DNA from 3 places in the Mesorhizobium sp. LNHC209A00 genome. Region 3 is predicted to be linked to each of the others. Evidence: predicted binding sites of a transcription regulator. Region 3 holds the regulator's gene; each other region holds the start of a gene.
The links. The regulator LexA, encoded in region 3, represses DNA repair genes until DNA is damaged. The targets are predictions, from matches to a motif close to TGTTCNNNNTGTGTTCNG.

Region 1 (5,522 bases), on a different contig from region 3:
GAAACACATCCCGGGCGCGAGCTACATCGAGCTCGCGGGCAACGACCATGTCATCTGGGGTGAGGGCTCGGATCGCCTGATCGATGAGATCCAGTCCTTCGTCAGCGGCACCTTGCCGGCGGCACCCGGCGAGCGTGTGCTGGTCACCATTCTCTGCGTGGACATCACCTCGCCATCTGCCTCCGCCGATGGCCGGGATTTGAGGCGGAGATATGTGGACGCGATCTGCGATCAAGTGCAGCTGGCGCAGGGCAGGGAGATCCGGCGCGACGCGAATGGCCTCCTCGCTGCCTTCCAGCGTCCGACGCGGGCGATCCAATGCGCCATGGCGATCCGCGACAGTTTGAAGCCTTCTGGCCTCGCCGTCCGTGCCGCGGTGCATATTGGCGAGTGCGAAAGGGAAAACGGTGATTTAACCGGCACCGCCATCGACCAAGCAGTGCTGATGCTCGGCCAAGCCTCGCCAGGCGAGATCATTACGTCGCGCACAATCCGCGACCTCGTGCCGGGCTCCAGCCTTGTGTTTACAGAGCGCGGCGGGACCGAAACAGGCGCCGTGCCGGGAGGCGGGCAACTCTATGGGGTCGGTGCAGCGTCGGCCTGACAGCGGCGAAGCGCGGAATGGTGTCGGTTGACGCGCCGCCGGGGACAGTCCCTTTTTCCGGTCAAAGCTCCTTTTCCGCCAGTTCCCTGAATGCGTCGGGCACCGAGCGGGCCGCTTCCAGGGCCACCGTACCGTAGCCGACCGCCTGTTTGCCGAAACGCTGGCGGATCTTGTCGATGGCGCGGTCGGCGCCGAAGCGCGCGAGGCCTTTTTGGCTGCCCGGGCGGCGCTTCTCGTCGGCGAGGCCGAGTGGCAGGTCGAGCTGCAGTTCAGCGCTCTCCTCCAGGTGCGAGACCGAGATCGCCAGCAGAGAGATCGTTTTCTCCCGGGGATGCTCGGCGAGCACGCCGCGCACCAAATCCCCAGCGATCTCGGCCAGCATGGCGGTCGCCGAGATCGGCTGTTCCAGCGTGATCGAGCGCGTGACGGCGCTGAGATCGGCAAAGCGCACGCGCACCGTTACCGTGCGGCCGGGGCGGTTCTTGGCGCGCAACCGGCTGGCGACGCGGTCGGCCAGATGCAGCAGTGTCGGCACGATCACCCGGGCCACGGCCGGCTTTTGCCCGAGGGCCGATTGCGCGCCGGCCGAGTGCGCCCGGCGCTTCGTCTCCAGCTTGCGCGGATCGCGGTTCCACGACAGCGCCGCGAGCTTTTCTCCGGCGGCGGGGCCAAGCAGCCGGGCCAGGGCGCCGCTGTGGGTCCGGGCCAACTCGCCGATGGTCTCGACGCCGATCTCGGCCAAGCGCGCCCTGGTGGCCGGGCCGACGCCCCACATCAGCGAGACCGGCAAATCATGCATAAAGGCAAGCTCGGTGCCGGGCTCGACCACCACCAGCCCGTCGGGCTTGGCGACTTGCGAGGCGATCTTGGCCAGATGCTTGGTGCGCGCCACGCCGATCGAGATCGGCAGGCCGAGTTCGGCCCGCACACGGCCGCGGATCGTGGTCGCGATTTCCCGCGGGGAGCCGAACAGATGCGTGCAGCCGGCGACATCGGCGAAGGCCTCGTCGATGGAGATGCGTTCGACCACCGGCGTGAAATCGTCGAGCACCTTGATCGCCGCGTCGCCCAGCCGCTGGTAGTGGCTGAAATTTCCGCCGACGAAGATCAATTGCGGGCAAAGCTCGCGCGCCTTGCGCCCCGGCATGCCGCCGCGGACGCCAAAGGCGCGCGCTTCGTAAGAGGCGGCGAGCACCACGCCGCCGCCGACCGCGATCGGCTTGCCGCGCAGCGTCGGATCGAGCAGTTGCTCGACCGAGGCATAGAAGGCGTCGAGATCGGCATGCAGGATGGTGGCCGTCGTTTCCATCCTGTTCCGCTCATCCGCGATTGCTGATAGATAGGAACATATAGTGAACAAATAGAGATCATTGTCAATTGATCTTTGGCGCATCGGTGCTCTTTAGGAGTAACCGAGGCGCGCAAAGCTCCTGCTTCTCCACAGGAAAGAAGGGAGGCAGCGCACTTCCTAGACAACATGCTCCGCCCGCAGTGCCGCCTTCATCCGTTCCAGCGCCGGCTCGCCGCCGGCCGACAGTTCGTCGGCGATACGGGCGAGCTTGTCGTCGGACTTGCGGTGCTTGCCGCCCCAGGCGCCAAGCGTCGCCAGCACCGGCAGGAGATCGATGCCGGCTTCGGTCAGCCGATAGATCGCCTTCAGCCCGTGGCTGGGGTCGTCGCTGCGGGTGAGGATGCCTTCGTCTTGCAGCGTCTGCAGCCGCTCGGCCAATGTGCGCGAGGAGATGCCTTCATCGGATTGCAGGAACTCGCGAAAATGCTTTTTGCCGGCGAAGACCAGGTCGCGGATGATGAGCAACGTCCAGCGATCGCCGAGCAGTTCCAGCGACAGGTTGATGGGGCAGCCGGATCTTTCACGCGTTGACATCTCTATGGTTCCATTTTTAAATCACTTTACTATTGACATCATTCTTTCCATCAGTCAAATGCTTCCAAAAGTAAATCGTTAGATCGCAACTTGGCCAGCAGGAGGACGTCATGAGCCAGGCCATCGGGAAAATCGGCACACCAAGAACCGTCGTGGTCGTCGGGGCTACCAACGAGGTTGGCAAGGCGGTCGCCCAGGTCCTGACCGGGCGGGGGCATATTGTGCGCGGCGTGGCGCGCAGCCTGGGTGTGGCGCTTGACGATAGCGACGCGCTCGCCTCCGCCTGTTCCGGTGCCCACAGCGCCTATGTGATGATTCCGTTCGACATCACGGCGCCGGATCTTCATCGCTTCGAGGATGAAGTGGGCGCGCGGCTGGCGGCGGCGATCGCGAATTCAGGCGTGCGCCGCGTCGTGCTGCTCAGCGGCCTCAACGCCCATCTGAGGATGGGAACTTCGCTCGGCGCCGCCTTGATGGAGGAACGGCTGGCGGCGCTCGGCCTCCACGAACTGGTGTTTTTGCGCGCCTCATTCTTCATGGAGAACTTCGCCAAGGGCATGGGCTTTGTCCAGCAGGCCGCTTCCGGCATCTTCATGACGCCGTTCCGGGGCGATCCGCTGATGGCATTGATTGCTGCCAGCGATGTCGGCCAGCGCGCCGCCGCCCTGCTGGACGCCACGCGTTTTCCAAGCGAGCGGATCATCGAATTGCATGGCGGCGGCTACTATGCCTTGGAGCAGGCCACCGCGATCCTTGGCAGCGCGATGGGGAGGCAGGTCGCTTACAAGGCGGCCCCATTCACTGAGGCGCGCGCCGGGATGATCGCCAGCGGCCTGTCACCGAGCTTTGCCGATGCGCTCGGCGAAACGGCGGCGAGTTTCAACAAGGGTGAACGCTGGGCGCTTGAGGCACCGTCAATCCGCAACGCCACGCCGACCACTTTCGAAAGCTGGGCACAAGCCCTTGCCCGTTCGCAAAACGCGGCGTGATCCTTCCTGACTGGAATCCGGAAACGAGGAGAACCCCATGAAAAAGCTGATCCTTCAGATGCAGATGTCGGTCGACGGTTTCGTCGGCGGCGATGCCGACCATCCTTGGCAACTCTGGGGATGGGGCGACGACATCGGGTGGGACGAGGAGCTGAAGCGTGATTTCAACGCCGTGTTTGCCGGCATCGACACCGTGCTGCTCAGCCGCAAGATGGCTGAGGAAGGTTATCTCGCCCATTGGGGCCATGCGGCGAGGAAATATCCGGCCGATTCGTTTTATGCCTTCGCCCAGCGCATCGTCGACGCGCGCAAGGTGGTGCCGAGCGACAGGCTCGAGACCTCGCGATGGGAGCGCACGACGGTGGTGAGCAGCGACCTGCCGCGCGAGGTCAACGCATTGAAGGCGGGTGAGGGCGGCGACATGGCCGTCTTCGGCGGGGCTGGCTTTGCGTCGGCGCTGATCGCGGCCGGATTGATCGACGAGTTCCAGCTGTTCGTCAATCCGGCCGTGCTGGGCGCCGGCCGCCGCATTTTCGACCAAGGCGGGTTCCAAAACCTGCTTCTGCTTGGTTCGAAGGCTTATGCCTGCGGCATGGTGGTCAGCCGCTACGCGCCGGCAGGTTGATCGCGGGCGTGCGGGCCGCACGCCGGTAAAAGACATTTGGCCGGAATCCTTTGCCCGCTTCTCTTCGTCTTCTAGGTGGGTCGCCGGAAGGGCGGCCGCATCAATTCTGAATGGAGAGACAGATGATCCTGGTGACAGGCGTCACCGGCCTGAACGGCAAGGCAATCGTGCGCGAGTTCGCGCGGCAGAGGCATCAAGTGAGGGCGCTGGTTCGCGATCTTGACCGGGCATCCGCGGCAGGGCTCGGCGGACTTGCCGGCGTCGAGCTGGCCGAGGCCGATATGCGGCGGGCGGAGACGCTTGGCGCGGCCCTCGATGGTGTCGAACGCGTGCTGATGATTTCGACCGCCGCGCAAGACATGGTCGAGACGCAGTGCCGTTTTATCGACGCCTGCAAGCAGGCCGGCGTCGCGCATGTGGTGAAGTTTTCCGGTGCCGAATCCAACATCGGCTATGACGCGACGAAGTTCCGCTTCACACGGATGCATGAAGAGGTCGAGCGCTATCTCGAAGGAGCCGGCATGGCGTGGACGCATCTGCGCCCCAGCCAGTTCATGCAAGTCTATCTGCGCGACGCGCCGACCATCGCCGCCGAAGGCGCTTTCTATCTGGCGCTTGGCGGCACCGAACTGTCGCCGGTCGATGTCGAGGATATCGCCAAGGTCGCCGCCCGTCTGCTGCGCGATGGCGGCCATGAAGGCGAGAGCCTCGACATGACCGGACCCGAGGCGCTGACGATGAGCGATATCGCGGCGCGGATTTCGCAGGCGATAGGCAAGCCGGTCCGCTATGTCGACATCAGCCCGCAGGACCGCCGACGCAACCTGCTGGCCGCCGGCGTTCCCGCCGACTTCGCCGATGCACTGGACGAGCAGTTGGCCGAGCGGCTGCGGCGGCCGAAATCGCGGGTGCATCTTGCCACTCACGAGATGTTCGGCGTGCGCGCAACGCCGTTCGTCGAATTCGCCCAACGCCACGCGGCGATGTTGCGGGGCGGGGCGTAGGCCGCCGAAAAAAAGCAGGTCGGCACGTATCCTTTTTACCTGCCCGTCCGTCTCTTGCCTGAAGGTCGCGCCGGACCGCGATCGGCAGCAACGGAGAAACAGTCATGGCGAGCATGCAAAGTCAGGCAAACAGGAACCACTACGCCGCGCTCGCGGCGAATGCAGGCAAGTTGACCAGCCAGCGGGCCATCATCGACCACAACGATATGCACTGGACGGCGCTGACCGGCGAGCCGGGCGGCGTCGATTACATCGAGGTCGATGCCGGCGGCGTGCCGGCGATGTGGGTCGTGCCGAAGGGCGCCGACGAGCAGCGGGTGCTGTTTTATGCGCATGGTGGCGGCTTCATCGGCGGCTCGATCTACACCCACCGCAAGCTGGTCGGCCATCTCGCCAAGGCTATCGGCTGCCGGGC
Region 2 (5,522 bases), on a different contig from region 3:
GCCACCAGCCTTCGCTGCGCAGCCGGTAAGGTAGACGGGGTTTTGCTCGCTTGTGCATGCCGACTGTCTCGCAGGCATGCAGGAAAGCGATGCGGCGGATCGGAGGAGGTTTTCCGCAGGCGCGTGCAGTTTTCGTGCAGGGCTATCGGCTTGCCTCGCCCGACCACACACGGCATAGATCTGGCATGACTGAAACCTACCGCCCGCGCCGCTCCGTGCTCTATGTCCCGGCCTCCAACGACAAGGCGCTGGCCAAGATCGCGCAGCTTGCCTGCGACGCGGTCATCATCGACCTCGAGGACGCCGTCGCCCCCGCCGACAAGATCGCCGCGCGCGAAAAACTGACCGGCATTTTCGCCAACCGCCCTGATGCCAATGGCCGGCGCTGCGAGATGGTGGTGCGCGTCAATGCGCTGTCCAGCGAATGGGGCACTGACGATCTTGCGGCCGTGGCCAAGGCGGAGCCGGACGGCATCCTGCTGCCAAAGGTCGACACGCCGCGTGACGTGCTCGAAGTTGGCGATGTGCTGGACGATAATTTTGCCCCGGACAGCGTGAAACTATGGGCGATGATCGAGACACCCAAGGCCATGCTCAACATCGGCGCCATTGCCGAACTCGGCCGCGACCCCGCCTCGCGCCTGGATTGTTTCATCGCCGGAACAAATGACCTGATCAAGGATACCGGCGTGCTGGCGACGCCGGATCGCGCCTATCTTCTGCCATGGCTGATGCAGATGCTGCTGGCGGCACGCGCCGGCGGGATCGACATGCTCGATGGCGTGTTCAACGATTTTCGCGACCCGGACGCGTTCGCGCGTGAGTGCACGCAGGCCGCCGCCATGGGCTTTGACGGCAAGACGCTGATCCATCCATCGCAGATTGAGGCCGCCAACCGTGCCTTCGCCCCGTCGGCGCAGGCGCTGGCCGAGGCGCGCGCGGTGAAGGATGCCTTCGCGCTTGCTCAAAACAGCGGCAAGGGCGTCATCGCGCTGAATGGCAGGATGGTCGAGCGGTTGCACTTGGCGCAGGCCGAAAAACTTCTGGCGAAAGCGGCCGCCATCGGCGCATGATATTCGCCGATTTGGGATACACGACAGGAATTGGACGATGAAACTCTACCGCTTTCTCACCGCCCCGGACGACGCCAGCTTCTGCCATAAGGTGACGGCGGCGCTGAACAAGGGCTGGCACCTGTTCGGCTCGCCGACCTACGCCTACGACAAGAAGACCAAGACCATGCGCTGCGGCCAGGCCGTGGTGAAGGATGTCGATGGCCAGGAATACGGACCGGATACGAAGCTCAGCGACTGGTAGGGGAAAACGCCGAGAGCTACTCCGCCGCCTCTTCGATCTTCTCCATATCATCGTCCGACAGGCCGAAATGGTGGCCGATCTCGTGGATCAGCACGTGGGTGACGATGTCGCCCAGCGTTTCCTCGTTTTCGGCCCAGTAGTCGAGCATGGCGCGGCGGTAGAGCGTGATGCGGTTCGGGCCTTCGCCTGTTTGTGGGTTCCAGCGTTCGGCGATGCCGCGCCCCTCGAACAGGCCGAGCAGGTCGAACGGCGTTTCCAGCGACAGGTCGTCCATGATCTCGTCGGTCGGGAACTCAGCGATCTGGATGACGATCTCGCCGGTCAGCTTGCGAAAATCCTCCGGCAGGTGGGCATAGGCCTCCAGGGCCAGGAACTCCAATTCCTCCATCGAGGGCGCAAGTTCACCATGCCAGGTGCGGGTCTTGTAGATGCGGGCCATGCTTTGTCCTTTGATCCCGGATATAGGCGTTCGCGCTGGTCGAGGCAAATGACGCCTGTACGCCGGTGTCGCGCAGGAAGAGGAATAAATTCCTTGATGACTCTGCTTGACTCTTCCGATCCCCTCTGGAATCTATAGGAACATAACAGGAACAATTGTGAGTGAAAGCTGACCGTCATGGCGATGACCGCCGTGGCGCGGGAGACTGTTTTTGCCCTGCGCCGCCAGATCGCGAAGATCGAGGGAACACTGCCCGAGCGCCTGCAGGCACCGGCTGGCGCGCCCCTTGATGCTGACGCCGGCAGCGATCTGACGATCGTCCGGCGCGGCCTTGCCGCGGCCTTGCCGGATGCTTTCCTGCCCATTGGCATCGAGCGGCTCGATGCCGCGCTCAGCGGCGGCCTGCCGAAAGCCGCCCTGACCGAAATCCATGGCCTGGAAACCCGCGATGCAGGAGCCGTCGCCGGTTTCGCCCTGTCGATCGTCAGCCTGATCCTCAACCAGGCGCAGGGGCTGCCCATCCTGTGGATCGGGACATCGGAAATTTTCCACGAGGCCGGCTTTCCCTATGCCAGGGGGCTGCATGCCTCGTTCGGCATCGAGCCCGGGCAATTGCTGTTTTCCGAGGCGCCCCGGCTTGTCGATGCGCTGTGGATCGCCGAGGAGGCGGCCCGGATGACCGCGCTTGCCGCCGTCATCCTAGAGATCCGCGGCAATCCGCAGCGGCTGGACCTGACCGCGACACGCCGCCTGCATGCGCGGGCGCAAGGTGCCGGCCGGCCGGTGTTCCTGCTGCGGCAAGCGGCCGAGCCCGAACCGACGGCGGCGCCTGTTCGTCTGATTGTCGCGTCGGCGCCGGCCGTGCCGCGCGAAACAGTCGCCGGGCCGCTCGCCGGCTCGATCGGCCACCCGGCCTTCACCATCAGCATCGGCAAGAGCCGCACGGCCCTGCCTGGACAATTCACACTGGAGTGGAACCCCGATGAACGCAAATTCGATGAAAGAAGGGGCGAGGAAAGGCGCAGGGCGAGCAACGAATGGGCAGAGAATCCTGTCCCTATGGTTTCCCTATCTCGCGACAGAAAGGATCCTGCGGCAGCGTCTGGGGAAATCCTGGCGTTCCCGGCCGTCGGATCATCCGCAGCTATCTCACCCACCGCTCGTGATCAGCCATCGCCAGGGCAACGCGCAGCGCATCTCGGCCCTCGACGCGCGGGCTGAGGCGCTGCACCTGAAGCGCGACATGGGGATTGCCGATGCGCGCGCCATGCATCCGTCGATCGACATCGTCGAAGCCGATCCGGAGGCCGACCGGCGCCTGCTCGAGGGCCTCGCCGACTGGTGCGACCGCTACACGCCGCTGGTGGCGCTGGACGGCATCGACGGCCTGTTCCTCGACGTCACCGGCTGCACCCATCTGTTCGGCGGCGAACGCGCCATGCTGGACGAAATCCTGTCGCGCTTCTTCCAGCAGGGTTTCGACGTCCGCGGCGGGCTTGCCGGCACGCCCGGAGCGGCCTGGGCGGCGGCCCGGTTTTGCGGCGACCGCATCGTTCCATCAGGCGAGGAGGAAGCCTTGCTTGCCCCCTTGCCGCTGGCCGCCGTTCGCATAGCGCCGGAAACCCGTACCAGCCTGGAAAGTGTGGGGCTGCGCACGGCGGGCGCCGTCATGGCGGCGCCGCGCGCGCCGCTCGCCCGCCGGTTCGGCGCCCTGCTGCTCCAGCGCCTCGACCAGGCGCTTGGCCGTCTCGACGAGGCGATCTCACCGCGTCTTCCCGTCGCGCCGCTTTCGGTCGAACGTCATCTCGCCGAGCCCGTCACGCTGACGGAGGAAATAGAACGGCTGGTGGGCATGCTGGCGACGACCTTGAAGACCGACCTCGAACGCCGCGGCGAAGGCGCAAGGAGCCTGGCACTGCTGCTTTTTCGCGTCGACGGCGCCGTCAGCCGCATCGCGCTCGGCACCTCGCGGCCGATGCGCGAACCCTTGCTGGTCCGGAAATTGTTCCATGAAAGGCTGGCGGCACTCGAGCAGCATATCGATGCCGGATATGGCTTCGACCTGGTGCGCCTCTCGGTGCTGGCCGTCGCCGCTTTCGACATGCAGCAGGCCGATCTGACCGGCGAAGCGGCCGATGACGGCGCCGACATCGCCTTGTTCGCCGACCGTATCCGCGCCCGCCTCGGTGAGGGCGCGGTTCTGCAGCAGGTTCCCGTGGAAAGCCATCTGCCGGAACGCGCCGTCGCCATCATTCCCTTCACCGAAGCCCCGCGCCGGACCACGCCACCCAAGAAGCCGGACAGGATGCAGGCGCCGATGACCATCTTCCCGCCGGAACGACCGATCCGGCTGTTCCGTTCGCCCGAGCCCATCGAGGTGCCGACCACCGAAATGCCGGAGGGACCGCCGCTGCATTTCCGCTGGCGCCGCGCGCTTTATCGTGTGACGCGCGCCGAAGGTCCGGAGCGCATCGCCGCCGAATGGTGGCGCGAGGCGCCGGGCGATGCGGCGGCATCGACACGCGACTATTTCCGCATCGAGGATGCCGGTGGCCGCCGCTACTGGCTGTACCGGCAAGGCCTTTACGGCGGCGTCTCGCAGATCCCGCCGCGCTGGTTCATGCATGGGGTCTTCGCATGAACGCGCTGACCGTCATCCCCTATGCCGAGTTCGGCATCCAGTCGAATTTCTCCTTCCTGCGGGGCGCCTCCAAGCCCGAGGAGCTGGTGGTCGCGGCCAAGCTCATGGGCTTCTCCGCGATCGGGCTCGCCGACCGCAATAGCGTCGCCGGCGTGGTGCGCGCCTGGCAGCAGGCCAAGGTCGAAAAGCTTGCCTACCATCCCGGCTGCCGGCTGGTTTTTGGCGACGGCACGCCGGACATTCTCGCCTATCCCAGGGACCGCGCGGGCTGGGGCCATCTGTGCCGCATGCTCACCCAGGCCAATCTGCGTGACGAGACCGAAAAGGGCGCCACCCTGCTCCGGCGCGACGACCTGCTCGAATGGGGGGACCGGATGTCGCTGGCGGTCCTGCCCGATCTGGCGGCCGGCGCGCAAGACAGTCTGGCTTTGCTCCGTGAACTCAAGGATCGCTTCGGCAGGGCCCCGCGGCTCGGCGTCTCACCCTGTTATGCCGGCCATGATCGCTTCCGGATCGAGCAGGCGGCGGCGTTCGCCGAGAGCAGCGGCATCCCGCTGATGGCGACCAACGATGTGCTCTACCACACGGCCGAACGGCGCCCGCTGCAGGATGTGCTGACCGCGATCCGCCTCAATGTTCCGGTCGCCGAGGTGGGGCTGGAGCTGTCCGCCAATGCCGAACGCCATCTGAAGCCGCCGCAGGAAATGGCGCGCCTGTTCCGCCGGTATCCGCAAGCGCTGGCGGAGACGCTGCGTTTCGGCGAAGAGCTGACCTTCTCGCTCGGCGATCTTCAGTACAATTATCCCGACGAGCCGACGGAATCGGGTCTCGGGCCGCAGGCGGAGCTGGAGCGGCTGGCTCGGGAAGGTGCAGCCCGGCGCTTTCCCGGCGGTATCCCCGCCAGCGTGATAAAACGAATCCAGGAAGAGCTCGTCCTGATCGAGCGGCTGAATTACGCCCGTTATTTCCTGACCGTCCATGACATCATCAAATTCGCCCGAGGCGAAGGCATTCTCTGCCAGGGCCGCGGCTCCGCGGCCAATTCGATCATCTGCTTCTGCATTGGCATTACCGAGGTCGGGCCGGACAAGATCGACACGCTGTTCGAGCGTTTCATTTCCGAGG
Region 3 (5,522 bases):
CCGTGTCGGCGTGGATATCGGAGCGCTCTCCGGTCGACGGAGTCGGGCTGATTTCGCAGCAATCCGTGCTGCTGGTCACCGTCGCGCTGGTTATCGCGACGATGGCGACGACCTGGCTGCGGCTCGCGGCGCTGCCATTCGCGCTCGCCGGCCTGTTGACTGTGTCGCACACGCGCGCGCCCGATGTGCTGATCTCGGAAGATGCGCGGCTGGTCGCGCTGCCGATCGGCAATGGCGAACTGGCCGTCAACCGGGAACGTCCGAACGAATTCGCAACCGACAACTGGAAGCGCGCTCTGATCTCCGAAACAATCGTCAAACCGGAAATGTTCGACAAGACAGACGGGCAATTCGACGTTGCCAGTCCCGCCGACCTGCCGCCGGGATCGCCCTTCTACTGCCGCGAAGGCCTGTGCCTTGCCAGGCACCCTTCCGGCGCGATCATTGCTTATGTCGAGGACCGCAAGACCACCTGGAAAGCCTGCGCTTTCGCTGACCTGATCATCGTGAACGACGCGACCGCCTATGACACCTGCCACAATCCGCTGGTTCTCGTCGTCACCAAACGGCAGCTCGCCCGCAAGGGAAGCGCTGCCGTCTTCTTCAATCCCCAGTCGGCCACGACCCGGGCCGGGATCGAATTCGCCGTCGACGGACCATACCGACCCTGGCACGAACAGCGAAAATTCTCACGCGAGGCGAGGGGGCTGCCGCCGTACAAAAAACCCGACAAGCCCGATGGAAAGCCGGCTCAGTAGCGCCTGATCAACCCGACCAGCTTGCCTTGTACCTTGACCCTGTCCGGCCCGAAAATGCGTGTTTCGTAGGCTGGATTGGCAGCCTCGAGCGCGATCGAAGCGCCTTTGCGGCGGAACCGCTTCAGCGTCGCTTCCTCCTCGTCGACCAGTGCCACGATAATTTCGCCCGGGCTTGCCGTGTCGGCATTGCGGATAATGACCGTGTCCCCATCGAAGATACCAGCCTCGATCATCGAGTCGCCCTTGACCTCCAGCGCATAATGCTCGCCGCCCATGATCATGTCCGGCGGCACCGAGATCGAATGCGTCTGATGCTGGATTGCATCGATCGGCACACCGGCGGCGATACGGCCCATGACCGGGATGGACACGGCTGAAACCGCATCGTCGTCGTTGCCGGCCGCGGGCAGGCGCGAAGGCGCAGCGGCCGGCCTGATCTGGCGTCCGAGACTGCCTTGGCCAAGGCTGCCTTGGATGACACTTGGCGAGAACTTCTTTGCCGCATTGAGGCCCGGCGCGATCGAGTCCGGCAGCCGAAGCACTTCCAGCGCGCGCGCCCGATTGGGTAGCCGGCGAATGAAGCCGCGCTCCTCCAGCGCCGTGATCAGGCGATGGATCCCCGACTTGGAGGCAAGATCGAGTGCTTCCTTCATCTCGTCGAAGGAAGGCGGTATCCCGCTTTCCTTGAGCCGTTCGTGGATGAACATCAACAGTTCATGTTGCTTGCGTGTCAGCATGGCGTCCCCCAAGACATTGAACGAAAGGTTGAACCAGAATCGAAAAAACAAACCCAGAACAAACACTATCTGTTCCAGTTGTGTTCTGCAACCGTTTAAAGTTTAATGAATTTGTTAAGGGGTCTGAAGTTTTTTGCCCCCAAGGGCGTCAGCAACTGGTCCTTTCCGCGATCGGCAGGCACATTGAAATCGTTTGGTTAATGGCCTGTGGCCTATCCGCCGATGGAGCTGGCATCAGCCATCTGGAAGGCTTCTTCCCAGGGGTACCGTATATTTCATGGATTCATTATTCGCGGAACGAAACGAAACCAAAATGCCAACCATTGGTAGCTCCGGGCGGCCATGGACCCGGGCGTTCGGCGCACTCCGGCCAGCGCGTTCGAATAGGCGTCGCGGAAGCGCTGAAGTTATCCCGACCCCTTCAAGCTGCCGGCGCGGGCGGCGTATCTGGTCGCGCCGCTGTCTTCGCTATGAACATAGACGTGCAGTGTGTAGCCGATATGCGCCGTCATCAACGCCTTGGCCCGTTCGACGTCACGATCGAGTGCCGCTTCCATGATCGCAGTATGGTGTTCGATCGCGATCGCTTCGCACAACGCCTCCATTGCCTGTTCATAGCCGTCCTTGAGGCCGGCCGCGGCCCGCAATGTCGGCGCCAGACCAAGAAAGCGATGATGCCGGCGCAACTGATCCGAGATTGTCGAGCGGAACCGCAACAGCCAGTCGCATGTGGCGGCGCTCAGCAGCGCCGCATGGAAAGCCTCGTGGTTCTCATCCCATCTGTCGACGGCCGTGTCGGAGGGATCGTCGACCGCCGTCTTGCAACGCGAGAGCCGGTAGTGGGCAGTGACTACGGCATCCTCCCACTCCCTGCCGCCTTTTTCCATCGATTCGAGGAACAGGGGTATCTCGACCACCATCCTGGCGCGTGCCAGATCCTCCAGCTCGGCCCGCGACACCGGAGCCACGGCAAAACCACGATTGCTGATGGCGGTGACCAAGCGTTCGGCCTCGAGCCGCGACAGGGCTTCGCGCAACGGTGTCCAACCGACGCCATATGTGCCGCGCAGCGCACTCAGTTTGAGCGGGGCGCCGGGCATGAGGCGCGTGGTCAGGATGTCGCGCCGCAACAGCTGATAGGCGGCTTCCGTTTTTGTGGAACTCGTCTCATCCCGCATCGTGATCAATCCGTCGTCTGGCTAAAAGTATATATGATACTGGGTTACTACAACAATTATATATAATGTTTGACACAGACCGGCGGACTGACCATGATCGCGGAGCAGCCGCGTTTCCAAGCGGCCCTGATCAAATCTGGGAGGAAATGATGTTAAAGTCGAAATCCGCTTGGTTGTCGGGTTTGGCCCTGGCAGGCGCATTGATGGTCAGCGCCGGCAGTGCCGCGGCCGATCAGATCCGTATCGGCATTGCCAATTTCGGCGAGCATCCGCAATTGAACGCCGCCATAGCCGGCTTCAAGAAGGCGCTGACGGATAACGGCTTCGTCGAGGGCAAGGACGTCGTCTACACGGAGAGCCACACCAATTTCGATGCGTCGCTGGTGCCGCAGATGATCGCCAAGCTGCAGGCCGAGCAGCCCAAGCTGATCTACACCATCACCACGCCGGTCTCGCAGATCGCCAAGAAAGCGCTCGCGGGTTCCGGCATTCCGATCGTTTTTGCCGCGGTCACCGATCCGGTGGCGGCCAAGCTGGTGCCATCATGGGACGCCGGAGACGAAGGCATGACCGGCGCCAGCGATCTGCAGGACGTCGCCGCGGTGATGGCCTTCACCAAGAAGCTGCTGCCGAACGCCAAGCGCTTCGGCGTGCCTTATAATCCCGGTGAGGCCAATGACGTTGCCTTGGTCGAAAAGATCAAGGCGGCGGCACCGGCCGCCGGTTTCGAGGTGGTCGAGGTCGGCATCGACAACGTAAATGACATCCAGCAGCGTATCGCTTCGTTCGCCGGCAAGGCCGACGTGATCTACGGCCCGGCCTCGAACTTGATTCAGCCGGCGATCGCCGCTGTCTCAGCGGCCGCCCGCCAGGCCGGTATCCCGGTCGTCAACTCCGATGACAGCGCGGTCCGCAACGGCACCGTGCCGGCGAGCTTCGCGGTCAATTACACCCAGGTCGGCATCAACGCCGGCAACATCGCCGCCGAGATCCTCAAGGGCAAGGATCCCAAGACGATCGCGCCGTCGCGCCCGGCCTACAAGGACCACATGGCAACGATCTCGCGCAAGGCGATGGCCGCGTTCGGCGTCGAGATACCGGCTTCAATGGCCGATTGCGGCTGCATCGTCGACTAACATCGGAACTGCTGGGATGATGGCGTCGGCGCCGTCATCCCGAGGTCACGGAGGAACGATGCTCGACATACGATCCGCGCGCAAAGTGTTCTACAAAGGCCAGGCCGACGAGAAGGTCGCGCTGGACGGTCTCAGCCTGTCCTTGGCCACGGGAGAGTTCGGGGTCGTCATCGGCTCAAACGGGGCCGGCAAGAGCAGCATGCTCAACGCCATTTCTGGTGCTCTTGTGCTGGATTCCGGCAAGATCCTGATCAATGGCGCGGATGTGACAGGGATGCCGGTGCACAAGCGTGCCGAAAGATTGGCGCGCGTCTTCCAGGATCCGATGCGCGGCACCGCCGCCAGCATGACCGTGGCGGAGAACATGCTGCTGGCCGACCTGCGCAGTCAAAAACGCACGCTGCGGCAGGGGCTGAACGCCACACGGCTGGCGTCCTACAAGGAGCGCCTGTCGATATTGGGCCTCGGCCTTGAAAACCGTCTCGATACCCGTGTCGACCTGCTCTCGGGCGGGCAGCGGCAGTCGCTGTCGCTGATCATGGCTGTCGGAGGATCGCCGGATCTGCTGCTGCTCGACGAGCATACGGCAGCGCTCGATCCGCGCACGGCCGAGATCGTCATGCGCGCGACGGTGCGCGCCGTCAATGCGCTGAAGCTGACCACCCTGATGGTGACCCACAACATGCAACACGCCGTCGACCATGGCAGCCGGGTGATCATGCTCGATGCCGGCCGGGTGCTCCTGGAAGTCACAGGGCAGGAGAAGGCGAGGGTCACGGTTGTCGATCTGATCCGCCATTTTTCCGTCAAGACCGATCGCATGTTGCTGGCGAGTTGATCATCATGGGTTTTGTTGGGGACGTTCTCGCCAGCTTCGTCGCGATCATGCCGGTCACCCTGGCGCAAAGCCTGATCCTGGCCTTTGTCGTGCTCGGGATCATGATCCCGTTTCGCATGCTGAATTTTCCCGATCTCACCAGCGAAGGCGCTTTTCCGCTGGGCGGCTGCGTCTGCGGCGTTCTCCTTGCCGCCGGCGCATCGCCGCTGATGGGCATCGCCGCCGCCCTCGTCGCCGGCTTCGCGGCGGGCTGCTGCACCGCCTTCATCCATCTGCGCTTCCGCATCCACACGCTGCTTGCGGGCATCCTGATGATGACGATGCTCTACAGCATCAACCTTCGCATCATGGGCAAGTCCAACCTGTCGGTCTTCGGTTCGCCCTCGGTGTTCGACTGGGTGCCGTTCGCGCGGCCGGGTTTCCCCGCCAGCAAGATCGTCGTCGCGGGTCTCCTCGCGCTTGTCGCCTTCATGCTGCTCTACATGTTCTTCAGGACCGAGAAGGGGACTGCCGTCCGCGCCGTGGGCGCCAATCCTGACATGGCCGAGGCGCAAGGCATCAATGTCTGGGCCGCGACCATAGGCGGTGTCGGGCTGGCCAGCGCTTTTTCGGCGTCAAGCGGTGCGTTGATGGTGCAGTCGCAAGGGTTCGCCGATGTCAATATGGGCCTGGGAATTCTCATTAATGGCCTTGCCGCGCTGATGATCGGCGAAGCCGTCGTCGGCAAGCAAACGGTCTGGCGGCAACTGCTGGCGCCCTTCGCCGGCGCGATCATCTACTACCAGCTGGTGTCGTTCTGCCTTGCGGCCGGCATGCCGCCGCCTGACCTGAAGCTTGCGACGGGCCTGTTCGTGCTGGCCATGCTTGCCTTGCCC

Region 1: a site for LexA is predicted at 1,946-1,963, ahead of dinB (DNA polymerase IV). Genes of this name have one in related genera too.
Region 2: a site for LexA is predicted at 1,893-1,910, ahead of X739_RS158350 (metallopeptidase family protein). Genes of this name have one in related genera too.

What each region holds. Positions count from the first base shown of each region.
Region 1 is NZ_AYWT01000016.1:22,047-27,568, forward strand. Features, by position in the region: gene X739_RS1000000168495 (alpha/beta fold hydrolase) at 1-604, shown strand, start outside; gene dinB (DNA polymerase IV) at 666-1,913, opposite strand; gene X739_RS141210 (helix-turn-helix domain-containing protein) at 2,073-2,489, opposite strand; gene X739_RS141205 (NmrA family NAD(P)-binding protein) at 2,600-3,478, shown strand; gene X739_RS141200 (dihydrofolate reductase family protein) at 3,516-4,103, shown strand; gene X739_RS141195 (SDR family oxidoreductase) at 4,226-5,107, shown strand; gene X739_RS141190 (alpha/beta hydrolase) at 5,212-5,522, shown strand, end outside.
Region 2 is NZ_AYWT01000002.1:869,065-874,586, forward strand. Features, by position in the region: gene X739_RS158360 (CoA ester lyase) at 186-1,073, shown strand; gene X739_RS158355 (DUF1737 domain-containing protein) at 1,111-1,317, shown strand; gene X739_RS158350 (metallopeptidase family protein) at 1,334-1,756, opposite strand; gene X739_RS1000000170300 (RecA protein) at 1,934-2,977, shown strand; gene X739_RS158340 (DUF6504 family protein) at 2,919-4,397, shown strand; gene X739_RS158335 (error-prone DNA polymerase) at 4,394-5,522, shown strand, end outside.
Region 3 is NZ_AYWT01000008.1:111,311-116,832, reverse strand. Features, by position in the region: partial or broken gene X739_RS01000000166345 (ComEC/Rec2 family competence protein) at 1-758, shown strand, start outside; gene lexA (transcriptional repressor LexA) at 752-1,495, opposite strand; gene X739_RS146015 (GntR family transcriptional regulator) at 1,903-2,673, opposite strand; gene X739_RS146020 (ABC transporter substrate-binding protein) at 2,823-3,809, shown strand; gene X739_RS146025 (ABC transporter ATP-binding protein) at 3,868-4,647, shown strand; gene X739_RS146030 (ABC transporter permease) at 4,653-5,522, shown strand, end outside.